Panacibacter microcysteis: one gene and its partner. The protein of the gene in region 2 interacts with the protein of the main gene of each other region in a pairwise test. Links are inferred from orthologs where the notes say so. Each region holds a gene or a part of one and is shown on either strand. Other genes may lie near its edges.

What was found.
Region 1: the proteins of rplD (region 2) and def interact in binary tests that used the Escherichia coli proteins (3 or more experiments, as listed by UniProt). The link is inferred for Panacibacter microcysteis from one-to-one orthologs.

What each region holds. Positions count from the first base shown.
Region 1 is NZ_JADWYR010000002.1:720,973-726,676, reverse strand. The notes cover bases 1,734-4,633. They hold def (peptide deformylase), read right to left. Parts: upstream 3,523-4,633; coding sequence 2,944-3,522; downstream 1,734-2,943. Other genes in these bases: I5907_RS14940 (UbiA-like polyprenyltransferase), read right to left, coding at 4,148-4,633; I5907_RS21810 (hypothetical protein), read left to right, coding at 4,002-4,133; ruvX (Holliday junction resolvase RuvX), read right to left, coding at 3,590-4,003; I5907_RS14955 (hypothetical protein), read right to left, coding at 2,021-2,947. In the rest of the region: I5907_RS14970 (sensor histidine kinase), read left to right, coding at 1-182; I5907_RS14965 (response regulator), read left to right, coding at 182-862; I5907_RS14960 (outer membrane beta-barrel protein), read left to right, coding at 1,137-1,724; more of I5907_RS14940, read right to left, coding at 4,634-5,083; I5907_RS14935 (RNA methyltransferase), read right to left, coding at 5,090-5,629. UniProt on the Escherichia coli protein: Removes the formyl group from the N-terminal Met of newly synthesized proteins. Requires at least a dipeptide for an efficient rate of reaction. N-terminal L-methionine is a prerequisite for activity but the enzyme has broad specificity at other positions.
Region 2 is NZ_JADWYR010000001.1:2,700,760-2,706,337, reverse strand. The notes cover bases 1-2,774. They hold rplD (50S ribosomal protein L4), read right to left. Parts: upstream 1,819-2,774; coding sequence 1,183-1,818; downstream 1-1,182. Other genes in these bases: rpsJ (30S ribosomal protein S10), read right to left, coding at 2,732-2,774; rplC (50S ribosomal protein L3), read right to left, coding at 1,836-2,453; rplW (50S ribosomal protein L23), read right to left, coding at 857-1,156; rplB (50S ribosomal protein L2), read right to left, coding at 1-812. Also shown: more of rpsJ, read right to left, coding at 2,775-3,037; I5907_RS11015 (response regulator), read left to right, coding at 3,306-3,695; I5907_RS11010 (hypothetical protein), read right to left, coding at 3,865-4,263; I5907_RS11005 (tetratricopeptide repeat protein), read right to left, coding at 4,440-5,578.

The DNA.
Region 1 (5,704 bases), on a different replicon or contig from region 2:
ACCAGCTGCTGCTTACTATGATTGACGACGGTGTGGGCTTTAACTACGAGGAGCGCTCGAAAAATGGCAGTGGTCTCGGCTTACTTAACCTGCAAAGCCGTGCTGAAGTACTGAATGCGCGGCTGTTGATAGAATCTGCAAAAGACAAGGGTACAAAGTACTTTTTTGAAATTCCAATATAATGGCTACACAAAACTACACCGCAGAAGCTATAACAGTTGTACTGGCAGATGATCATGAGATCTTCCGGGATGGTATGAAACTAATGCTTTCAAAACTACCCGGCATCTCCATACTTGCTGATGCATCGAATGGCAGGGAACTGATTAAGCTGGTTGATGAACTGAAACCAGACATCGTGGTAACAGACATAAAAATGCCTTTGATGGATGGCGTAGAAGCGACGAAATACATTACCAAAAAATACCCTGACACCGGCGTAATCGCGCTATCAATGTTTGATGAGATATCTCTTATTATAGAAATGCTCGAAGCCGGGGCATCCGGTTATCTTGTGAAAGACTGCGACAAAACGGAAATAAAGGAAGCCATAGAACGTGTACACCAGAAAGAGCAATATTACTGCCGGCATACCGGTAATAAGCTGATGCAGGTAATGGCAAGGAATGCTAAAAAAGACCAGGGAAAAAATGGCGCTCCTGCACTCTCAGAAAAAGAAAAAGAAATTATTGATCTTATCTGCCAGCAATATACTACCAGGGAAATTGGTGAGAAACTTTTTATGAGCCCGAGAACGGTAGAAGGGTACCGGCTGAAGATACTTGAAAAGCTGGAAGCAAAAAACACGGTAGGTATTGTGATAGCAGCAATAAAATATGGGATCTATGTGCCTGAGCAGTAATGATGATCTCTGGTCAGCTTTTACAATTACTGCATAAAAACATTCAGACGTGGACGCCAAAACGGCGTCCATCTTCATTTTTACGCCTGCCGAGTGCGTTCTAACGCTTTAGTTATGCAGATTATGGTTAAACGTGTATAAGAGTGGAAACAGTATAGCCCTTTTGTGTAGATAATTCCACAAAATCTTGTACGCATGATGTTGAAACTATGACCAGCAAGGCATTTGGCATAATGGAATGGTAGTTGCATTTATGGTTGCAAACAAACTATTTATGAAAAGAATCATTATTACTGCGTTTGCGTTGTGCATGTTCTCTGCAACTTTTGCGCAAACACAAAAAGGTAATATTTTAGTCGGTGCGGACCTTGCGGGTCTTGGGCTTAACTTCCAGGAAGGAAATACTCAGTTTAATCTTAACATCAATCCTAAAGCTGGCTGGTTTATAAAAGATAACCTTGTTATAGGGCCGGATTTAAGTATTGGTCTTAACACACAAAAAGGTGCTACAAGCCTTACATACGGAGTTGGTGCATTCGGCCGAAAATATTTCAACGACAATGCTACAAACCTTACCAGGACTACCAAATGGTTTTTAGAAGCTAATGCAGGTATTTATGGTACAAACCTTTCAGGCGACAACGTAGAGAAAACAAGCACAAATGGTTTTGGTGCAGGTTTTGGACCTGGTCTTGCTTACTTCCTTACGCCAAACATAGCGCTGGAAGGATTGGTAAAGTACAACCTAACCGTTGGTTTTGGTAGCTCTACAACCAATAACAATATTGGTTTTGGACTGGGCTTCCAGATTTATTTACCAGGTAGCCAGGCAAGACAGCTTGCCAAAGATCCTATTAAGTAATGACAAATACTACTACTGTGCATTTCTTATCGGGAATGCACAGTGTTCTATATATACAGTTGCTAACCACTTAAAGTAACTGCAATCATTGCTGAATAACATGTAAGAATTTAAAGTACTGCACGGACGGCTTTCTGTGAGAGGGCCTGCCGAAAAAAGTTATGCTGTACAAGAGTGCGACGCAACGGAAGATGAGCAAAGAACAGTAAGCTGGTAACAAACAATTCCCACTTAAAATCTACTACCGGCTTGGGTTACATGCTTGGGTTTGTAATAATGCTTCCGCTGCTTCGCACTTATTTTTTATAATCGAAAATGGTAGCTGTAAATTCTCCCCTCTCCCTCTTTTTAAACAGTGCAGAAAAGTTTCCCTTGTAACGTAATGTTTTGGGTATCAGTAAATCACCCACCCGCGTCATTTCTACCTGCATGTTTACATCAAAATCATACACACCTACTTTGTAACTAAGGGCGTAATTACGGGCAAGTACTTCAAATGTTTTATAGTCAAACCAGGTGGTCATTTCATCAACCACTATATCTCCTGAACCGGCATAAGACTCCTTTGGCTTAATGGTAAAAACGTAAGCATAGCTGCCTTTATAGTCAATATAATCAAGCTTATAATCGTATAGTTTATATGCACGCTCATCATACAAATCAAGCTTATTGCCTATAAACGGTATGCCGGGAATTTTTTTTCCGGGATTAAAGAAAAGCATCTTTAGCTGCTCTTTGTGCTTCTCGATGCCGCTTTTATTTGCCAGGTCGAATGCATGGCCGTTAACAATGTTGTCTTCTCCACACACAGTTCCTTTTGTAAGAAAGATAGCCGCGTACATTTCTGCAGTGGTGTAATTATAATTGCCCTTATTATCGAAATAATCACCGGTGGTTTCCTGGCTCAGCACCTTCATGCTGCGGCAATTATTTTCGCGGTGCTGTGTGGTCTTACTGTTCCAGCTTGCTTTTACGCTGCCATCTTTATTGAGCATGCGTATGTTGTTGTAAGAGCTGAATTCTATAATATGAAGATTGCGGAAAGCCTTGTAAAAAGTAGTGTCGTCTTTAATGCGTTGCAGTATATGCCTGTAATCAAGGTTATTCCTTACAACAGCTTCCGGAAGTGTTATTTTCTGGTTATCCCATATAAGCGTTGTATCCTGCGCAAACGCTTTGCTGGTAAGGGTTAGCGAAAGTAAAACGAGTATGTATTGCCTCATTTAGGAAACACCATTTTATAATCCACTTTCACTTTACCTTTTGATATATCTGTCAGTTTTCCTTTGAGCATTTTTTTGCGGAGCGGTTTCAGGTAGTCTATAAAAAGTTTGCCCTCTATATGATCGTACTCATGCTGAATGATACGCGCAGTAAGACCGGTAAAAGTTTCTGTATGTGGCTGAAGCTTTTCATCAAGGTACTCTATGGTCACTTCTTCAGGCCTCATTATGTCTTCCCTTATTTTTGGAATACTCAAACAGCCTTCATTATACCCCCAGTCTTCACCGCCAAACTCCACAATGTGTGCATTGATGAATACTTTTTTGGTTCCTGGCTCATCTGGATATTTTCCTTTCTCGTCATCTTCCTGGTGCTCAAATATCTGCGCGCTGTCTATTACAAAAAGGCGGATGCTTTTATTTACCTGCGGTGCAGCAAGCCCCACACCATTGCTGGCATACATCGTTTCCCACATATCTTCAATAAACTTATCCAGTTGTGGATAATCCTGGTCAATATCAATGGCAACTTTTCTTAAAACATCTGCGCCGTAAGCAACAATGGGTAAAATCATAATTCCTCTACAATTAAAATTGCGGCAAATATAAATCTTAGGTTGTTAATGCCAGTCAAAATAACGGTCAGGTATGTCTTTCAAGGTATTCCTGCAACATAATGGTGGCGGCAATTTCATCAATGTTCTTTTTGTTCTGTCTGTCTTTCTTTTTCATTCCCATTGCCACCATGGCCTGTACCGCCATTTTAGAGGTATAACGTTCATCAACGGTTTGCACGGGTACAGCAGGAAATTCTTTTTGCAGCCTTTTAATAAACGCCTGCACCAGCGGTGTGGCATGTGTGTCAGAATCATCCCAGTTTTTTGGTTCTCCTACCAGTATCAGTTCAACAGGTTCTTCTTTCAGGTATTGCTTCAGGTAAGTAAAAAGGTCTTTTGTATCCACTGCGGTTAAACCGCCGGCAATTATTTTCAACGGGTCTGTTACAGCCAGGCCTGTTCTTTTTGCACCATAGTCAATCGCTAAAATTCTCGCCATGTACAAAGTATTTTTTTATGAGCCCGGCATTGGTGGTACTATGAAGCTTTGGTTGCGTCGCACTCTTGTACTGCCCGAACACTATGCAGCAAACGCGAAGATCGAAGCGAAACAGTTCTCAGGCTTTTAATTTCTGCAATAAGCTTATGCCAGCAATAATATATCTGCTATAACCAATACACCAAAAACAACGCTTGCTATACCATTGGCCGTAATAAATGCAATATTTACACGGCTCAGATCATTGGGTTTTACAATGGAGTGCTGGTAAACTAGCATACCGGCAAACACCGCAATACCCGTCCAGTATAAAAAGGAAAAGTCGCCAACCACGCCAGCTGCTACCACAAAACCCACACTTAGTAAGTGCAGGAGTGCTGATACACGCAATGCCTTTGCTTTGCCCAGTACAGCGGGTATGGAATACAATTGCTGCGATTGGTCGAACTCAACATCCTGCAAAGCATAAATGATATCAAAGCCACTGACCCAGCAGATTACTGCGAAGGAAAATAAAACGGGCAAAACATCAAATCTTCCTGTTACGGCAAGGTATGCGCCTATTGGCGCAAGCGATAAACCAAGACCAAGCACAAGGTGACAAAGTGGTGTAAAACGTTTTGTATAGCTGTAAAACAACACTACAAAAAGTGCTGCCGGCGAAAGGTAAAAACAAATCTTATTGATAAAGAAAGTTGCTATGATAAACAGCAGGCAATTGAGTATTACAAATCTCAGTGCACTGTGGGGCGATATGATACCTTTTGGTATTTCCCTGATGGCCGTTCTGGGGTTCTTTGCATCGAAACTCCTGTCGAGGTAACGGTTGAAGGCCATGGCAGCGCTGCGTGCTGTAACCATGCAGAGCAGTATTAAAATAAACTTCTGTATATATTCTCCGGCAGGAACACCTGCAAAAGCCGGTAAAACAAAATGCGGAGTATCGATGGCTGGCACCGGCATATTTTGCCAGAAGAAAAGCTGCGCTGTTCCTAAGAAAAAACCAATCATTGCGAAAGGCAATGCGAAAATGGTATGACTGAATTTTACCAGGCTTAAATAATTCTTTACTGTACTCATCTTACACTATTTAAAAAATGCCAATCTTGGTTCAGATAACTTATACAAAACAATACCGGCGGCAACTGAGATATTCAGGGAGTGTTTCATGCCCAATTGTGGTATTTCTATACAACCATCGCACAGGGCTATTACTTCGTTGTTTACACCTGCTACTTCATTGCCAAAAACCACCGCAAGTTTTTCACTGGCTGGTGCGGTAAAATTTTCAAGTGAAATGCTTTGCGCTGCCTGCTCCACTGCATACACTTTATAACCCCGCTCTTTCAGTTCTTTTACCGCAATGGTGGTTTCAGCAAAATGCATCCAGTCTATTGTATCTGTGGCACCCAATGCTGTTTTATGTATATCCCTGTGTGGCGGTTGTGGTGTATAACCACATAAGCAAATACCTTCCAGTAAAAAAGCATCTGCAGTTCTGAACACGCTGCCCACATTGTGCATACTGCGTATGTTATCCAGCACTGCTATAATACTGTTCTTGTCTGCAGCTTTAAATTGTTCGACCGATTTACGGCTAAGCTCATCCATGCTTAGTTTGCGCATGGTGCAAAGATAGCCTTGAAAAAATAATGTTTGGTGCCGGAGTACGAAGACCGCATCTGGAGCGCTGAGCAGCGA
Region 2 (5,578 bases):
CGTTGGATGATCAGCTTATCGCTGCCTTTTCCTTTTGTTCTTGTTTTTTCGCCTTTAGCATATTTACCTGTGCGTGAACGAGGGTGACCTCCTGATGCTCTACCTTCGCCACCACCCATCGGGTGATCTACGGGGTTCATAGCTACACCACGATTACGTGGACGAATACCTTTCCAGCGGTTTGCACCAGCTTTACCTTTCTGCTCAAGGTTATGATCGCTGTTAGATACAACACCTACCGTTGCATAGCAGTTAATCAAAACTTTTCTCAACTCGCCACTTGGCATTTTTAATACCGCGTATTTTTCTTCTTTGTTGGCAAGCTGTGCTGATGCGCCTGCGCTTCTTACCAGTTTACCACCCTGACCAGGCTGCATTTCGATATTATGAATCATAGTACCAAGTGGCATATTCTTCATCATTAATGCATTCCCGATTTCCGGGGCTGCTGCATCACCAGACATTACAGATGCACCCACCTGTAAACCCTGCGGAGCAATGATATATCTCTTTTCACCGTCTGTATATTCCAGCAGCGCGATGAATGCTGTGCGGTTGGGATCGTATTCTATTGAAACAACTTTTGCTTCAATATCTTTCTTATTGCGTTTAAAATCTACAATACGGTAATGCTTCTTATGTCCGCCACCTATATAACGCATGGCACGACGCCCCTGAGCATTACGACCACCTGTGCTGTGAATCGGTTCCAATAAGCTTTTTTCCGGTTTGTTGGTAGTGATCTCAGCATAGGCATTACCGATTTTCCATCTGGTACCTGCGGTAATTGGTTTAAACTTCTTTAATGCCATTTTCTTTTCTTTTGTGCGAACTTATCAGCTTCGCTTACTATTAATTAAATGTTTGCGTACAAATCAATTGTTTCACCGTCTGCTACAGTTACATAAGCTTTTTTGTAGGCAGGCTTTACACCTTTGATAAAGCCGGCTTTTGTAAAGCGGGTTTTATTTTTACCGGGAACAACTATTGTATTCACATCTGTTACTGAAACACCATAGAACTGTTCTATAGCTTTCTTGATTTCCAGTTTGTTTGCCTTACGGTTGACCTTAAAGGCATATCTTCTCAGTTTATCCTGCTGAAGATTTGCTTTTTCTGTAAGTATAGGCTTTACTAAAATTTCACTCAGTTTCATTGTATAATTATTGAAACGTTATTCAATTATGCTTCTGCAACAGCTTCTTCAGAAAATACTTTGGCTGCGCTTTCTGTAATTACCAACACGTCAGCATTCATGATATCATAGGTATTGATATCTGAAAGGATAGTGTTAGCGATGTTTGGAACATTGCGTGTGCTGAGGTACAGGTTATCATTATATTCAGCAGTTACAAGCAACGACTTTTTGTTCGCTATGTTCAGCACTTTCATCACATCAACCAGTTGCTTTGTTTTAGGAGCATCGAGGTTGATTTCTTCCAATACTACTATAGCATTTTCTTTGGCTTTATATGAAAGGGCACTCATTTTAGCAAGATCCTTTACTTTCTTATTCAGTTTAAAACCATAACCATGGGGTTTTGGTCCAAAGATGGTACCACCACCTTTATACAAAGGGTTACGGATGTTACCTTTACGGCTACCACCTGTACCTTTCTGACGGTGTAACTTGCGGCTTGCACCTTTTACTTCTGCACGCGTTTTTACTTTGTGCGTTCCCTGGCGCTGTGCTGCCTGGTATTGTTTAACTGCCAGGTAAAGTACGTGGTCGTTAGGTTCAATACCGAATATATCCTCCGGCAACTCAATCGTTCTACCGGTTTTTTCACCTTTTATATTTAAAACTTCTACTTGCATGTTTCTTCGATTAAAGTTTATTTCTGGATTAAAACGATTGAACCGTTGTGGCCCGGAACAGAACCGCTCACAAGGATATAGTTTTTATCAGAGAAGATTTTTACCACTTTAAGGCCTTTAAGCTTAACACGGTCATTACCCATACGACCCGCCATTCGCATCCCTTTAAATACGCGTGAAGGATAAGAAGAGCCACCAATAGAACCTGGTGCCCTCTGACGATCGTGCTGACCATGTGATTTTTCACCAACACCACTGAAACCATGACGTTTTACTACACCCTGGAATCCTTTACCTTTTGTAGTGCCTACAACGTCAACTTTATCGCCTTCGGCAAAAATGTCAACAGTGATGGTATCACCTAAATTTTTATCCTCGAAATAATTGCGGAATTCTTTTACGAAGCTTTTTGGAGCTGTCTGAGATTTAGAGAAGTGATTGATCTCAGATTTGTTGGAGTGTTTTTCTTTCTTATCGCCGAAACCTAACTGTAGTGCGCTATAACCATCTGTATCTGCAGTTTTAACCTGGGTTACCACGCAAGGACCAGCTTCAATAATGGTGCAGGCAGTCTGCTTACCATCCGGGGTGAAGATGCTGGTCATCCCAATTTTTTTACCAATAATTCCTTTCATCTTTTTGCGGTTTATGCCCCGCAGGTTGTAAGGACATTCCGCTGATGAGAGCGGAACTCGATCCTCTGTTTGCCACCGACCTTTTCTTTTGTTTCTTCTGCTTTGAAGATTCAGAAGTACCGGCAGTAAACAAACCTCGAAGGGCTTGTTTATATGTACGCTCCTGTTTTAACAGGATTATTATCTTCTTCAGAGCTCTTTTCTCTCTCCGGATTTTGCGGAGCAGATTGAGAGGTGAATTGTTATAAGAACTTTGACCGCGTATCAAACGCGAAATTTTACGCTTTAATCTCTACTTCTACACCAGAAGGCAGATCCAGCTTGCTCAACGCATCTACTGTTCTTGAAGAAGAAGTGTAAATGTCTAATAAACGTTTGTGCGTGCAAAGCTGAAATTGCTCACGGCTTTTCTTGTTAACGTGTGGTGAACGTAGTACCGTGAAAATTCTTTTGCGCGTAGGCAAAGGAATAGGACCAGTTACTACGGCACCAGTACTGCGTACTGTTTTTACGATCTTCTCTGCAGATTTATCTACTAAACTGTGATCGTAAGACTGTAATTTTATTCTGATTCTCTGGGACATAGCGTGAACCAAACTTTCAATTTGGGAGCGCAAAGGTATAAGTCTCCATTGTAACAGACAAGAATTTTGAAAAGAATTTTTAAAAAAGCCTAAAAGTTTCTAACCCGGCTCGCTGCATATTTGCTGTTCCTGCAAAGATAGCCGCACTCAGGCGGTCTTTATAGTACAAATTCTACAGCATAACTTATTCATATAGTACAATAAACAAAGCCATTTGTCTATTTTTTACTTTTTACGGCCATTTTATTTTTGCAGAAATTAAACGGCATTGTTCAAAAACCTCAAAATATTGATCATTGAAGACTCTATACTGCTGATAGAACGCTTTCTTATGGTAATTGAGGAAACCGGCATTGTAAAAGGTGCTGAATATGCATTGAATTACCATGAAGCGCAGCTTTCGTTTAGTAAAATAACACCGGATATTTTGGTGCTGGATATAAATCTCCCGGACGTAAACGGAATAGAAATGCTAAAAATTTTCCGTAAGAATTACCCTTCACTCAAGATTATTATCTCTTCTATTCATACAGACGACTATTACCGGGTTGTATGCAGAAACCTTGGCGCTGACTATTTTGTAAGTAAAACCGATGCTTTTGAAGCACTTCCCTCAATCATTTATGAAATTGCCGCAGCCGAAGCTGTGCCTGCATAACGTTGAATCTGTAAATCAATGGTTTATATATTATTGTCCCGGCTGCAGTTTTTTATGGCATCGCCGGTTGTGTCACTCACTTGTACTTTCTGAACTTTGTGGAACAGCGGGTATATTTTCAATAAAGCCTTATTTGTCAATAAAAAAAGATGGCTTTCGCCATCTTTTTTTATTCCTGTGGTTTCATTCTTTTCTTCTTCATTTTTTCCCGCTGCTCCGGTGTTAACACATTGTTCAGTTTTGCTTTGGCGTCTTTTTCCGTCGCTTTCAGCTTTTCTTCTTTCTGTGCATCCGTTAATGTGGCATCGTTTTTAATTTTTTCCTTTTCCTTCTTTGTATTGATCAATATATCGTCTACCTGCTTTTTTTGATCCTGCGAAAGGTCCAGATCCTTCAGGTTTTCTTTTGTGATGCCTTTTTCCTTCAGATTTTGCCTGCGGGTACTATCCATGTTCTGTGCGTGATTCTGTATACGCTCTTTTTTGGTTTTCCTGGCAGTACTATCCTGTGCATTTGAAACCGAAGTAACAGCAACAAGAGAAAGAAGTAACAACATTAGTTTATTCATGATTGCATTTTGCGTTATTAGAGCTTGTGTTTGTGGGAAAGTTTAAAAGGGTGAGATGTTTTTTACCGCCTAAAGCGCTGACGTGTTATAAATCAGCATCGAAAAGCTCAATAATGTGTTGCAGTACAAGTGAGTGACACAACCGAAGCTTAATAATAATTCTTCAGCCGGCTACCTTATATTTTTTTTCTTTTTTTGTACGCTGCCAATAAATCTACCACCTGGTTATTTTGTAAAATGGCCGGATTTAATTCTATAAACTTTTTTACCAGTTTTGGCGCTTTGCTGAGGCCTTCTTCCAATTGCAACAACGCTTCTTTTGGCTTTGCCAACACAAAAAGTACGGCACTATAAAGAAAGAAAAACACAGGCTTATCATCTGTAGCTTTCCTGGCCTGGAGGCATTGCCGTGCCGCCTCTTCATAATGCCCGGCATTATAAAGACACCTGATCAACGCATCCCAACCGCTAACGTTTTTTGGCCTCAGGCGTACTACCACACTGAAATACTGGATAGCCTCGCGATAATTTTTCATTTGCATGTAACATTCGCCCATTGCCAGGTTATACTCCGGCAGGTGGCGGTGAATGCGCATTGCCTGCTCAAGCGAACCTAATGCCCTGCTGTATTGCTTTTCAGCAATATATGTGAGTGCGATTTTATAGTGCAGCTTACTATCATCGGGGTTCATATGAGAGGCTTTGCGGTAATTAAACCTGGCCTGTGCAAATTTATTCAGCCGGTGATAGCAGTGACCAATAGCTTCATGGATAACTTCTTCAGGTCTTGTGAGCTCCAGTACTTTTTCCAGTGTTTCAATTGCTTCTTTGTATTTGCGTAGCCGAATATACGCATCGCCCATGTTGCGGTAAGCATAATCGAATTTTTCATCTATTACTACGGCATACTGGTACGCATCTATTGCCTTTTCGTATAATTTGAGACCCTGAAATGCGGCCCCAAGATTGAACCATGCCAGCTCATTATATGGAAAATCTTCTATGATCCTGTGATGTAATTTTATACTTTCTTCATTCCGGCCTGTGAAATCTGTCCAGAAACAAATTTTATACAACGCTTCTTCGTTGGTAGGTTCTTTTTCCAGTATTAATGAAAGACAATCAAACACTTTATCGAATTCCTCGTAATCGTCATATACATCTGCCAATTCGAAAAGAAGATCAATTTTTTCTTCTCCTTCGAAGAGGGATAATGCTTCTTCAAGTAATTCTACTGCTTTGTCCTGCTCATCAAGGGCCAGGTATGCATCTGTCTTAAGTATATAGATATCAATGTCATTGTGATCGAACAAAG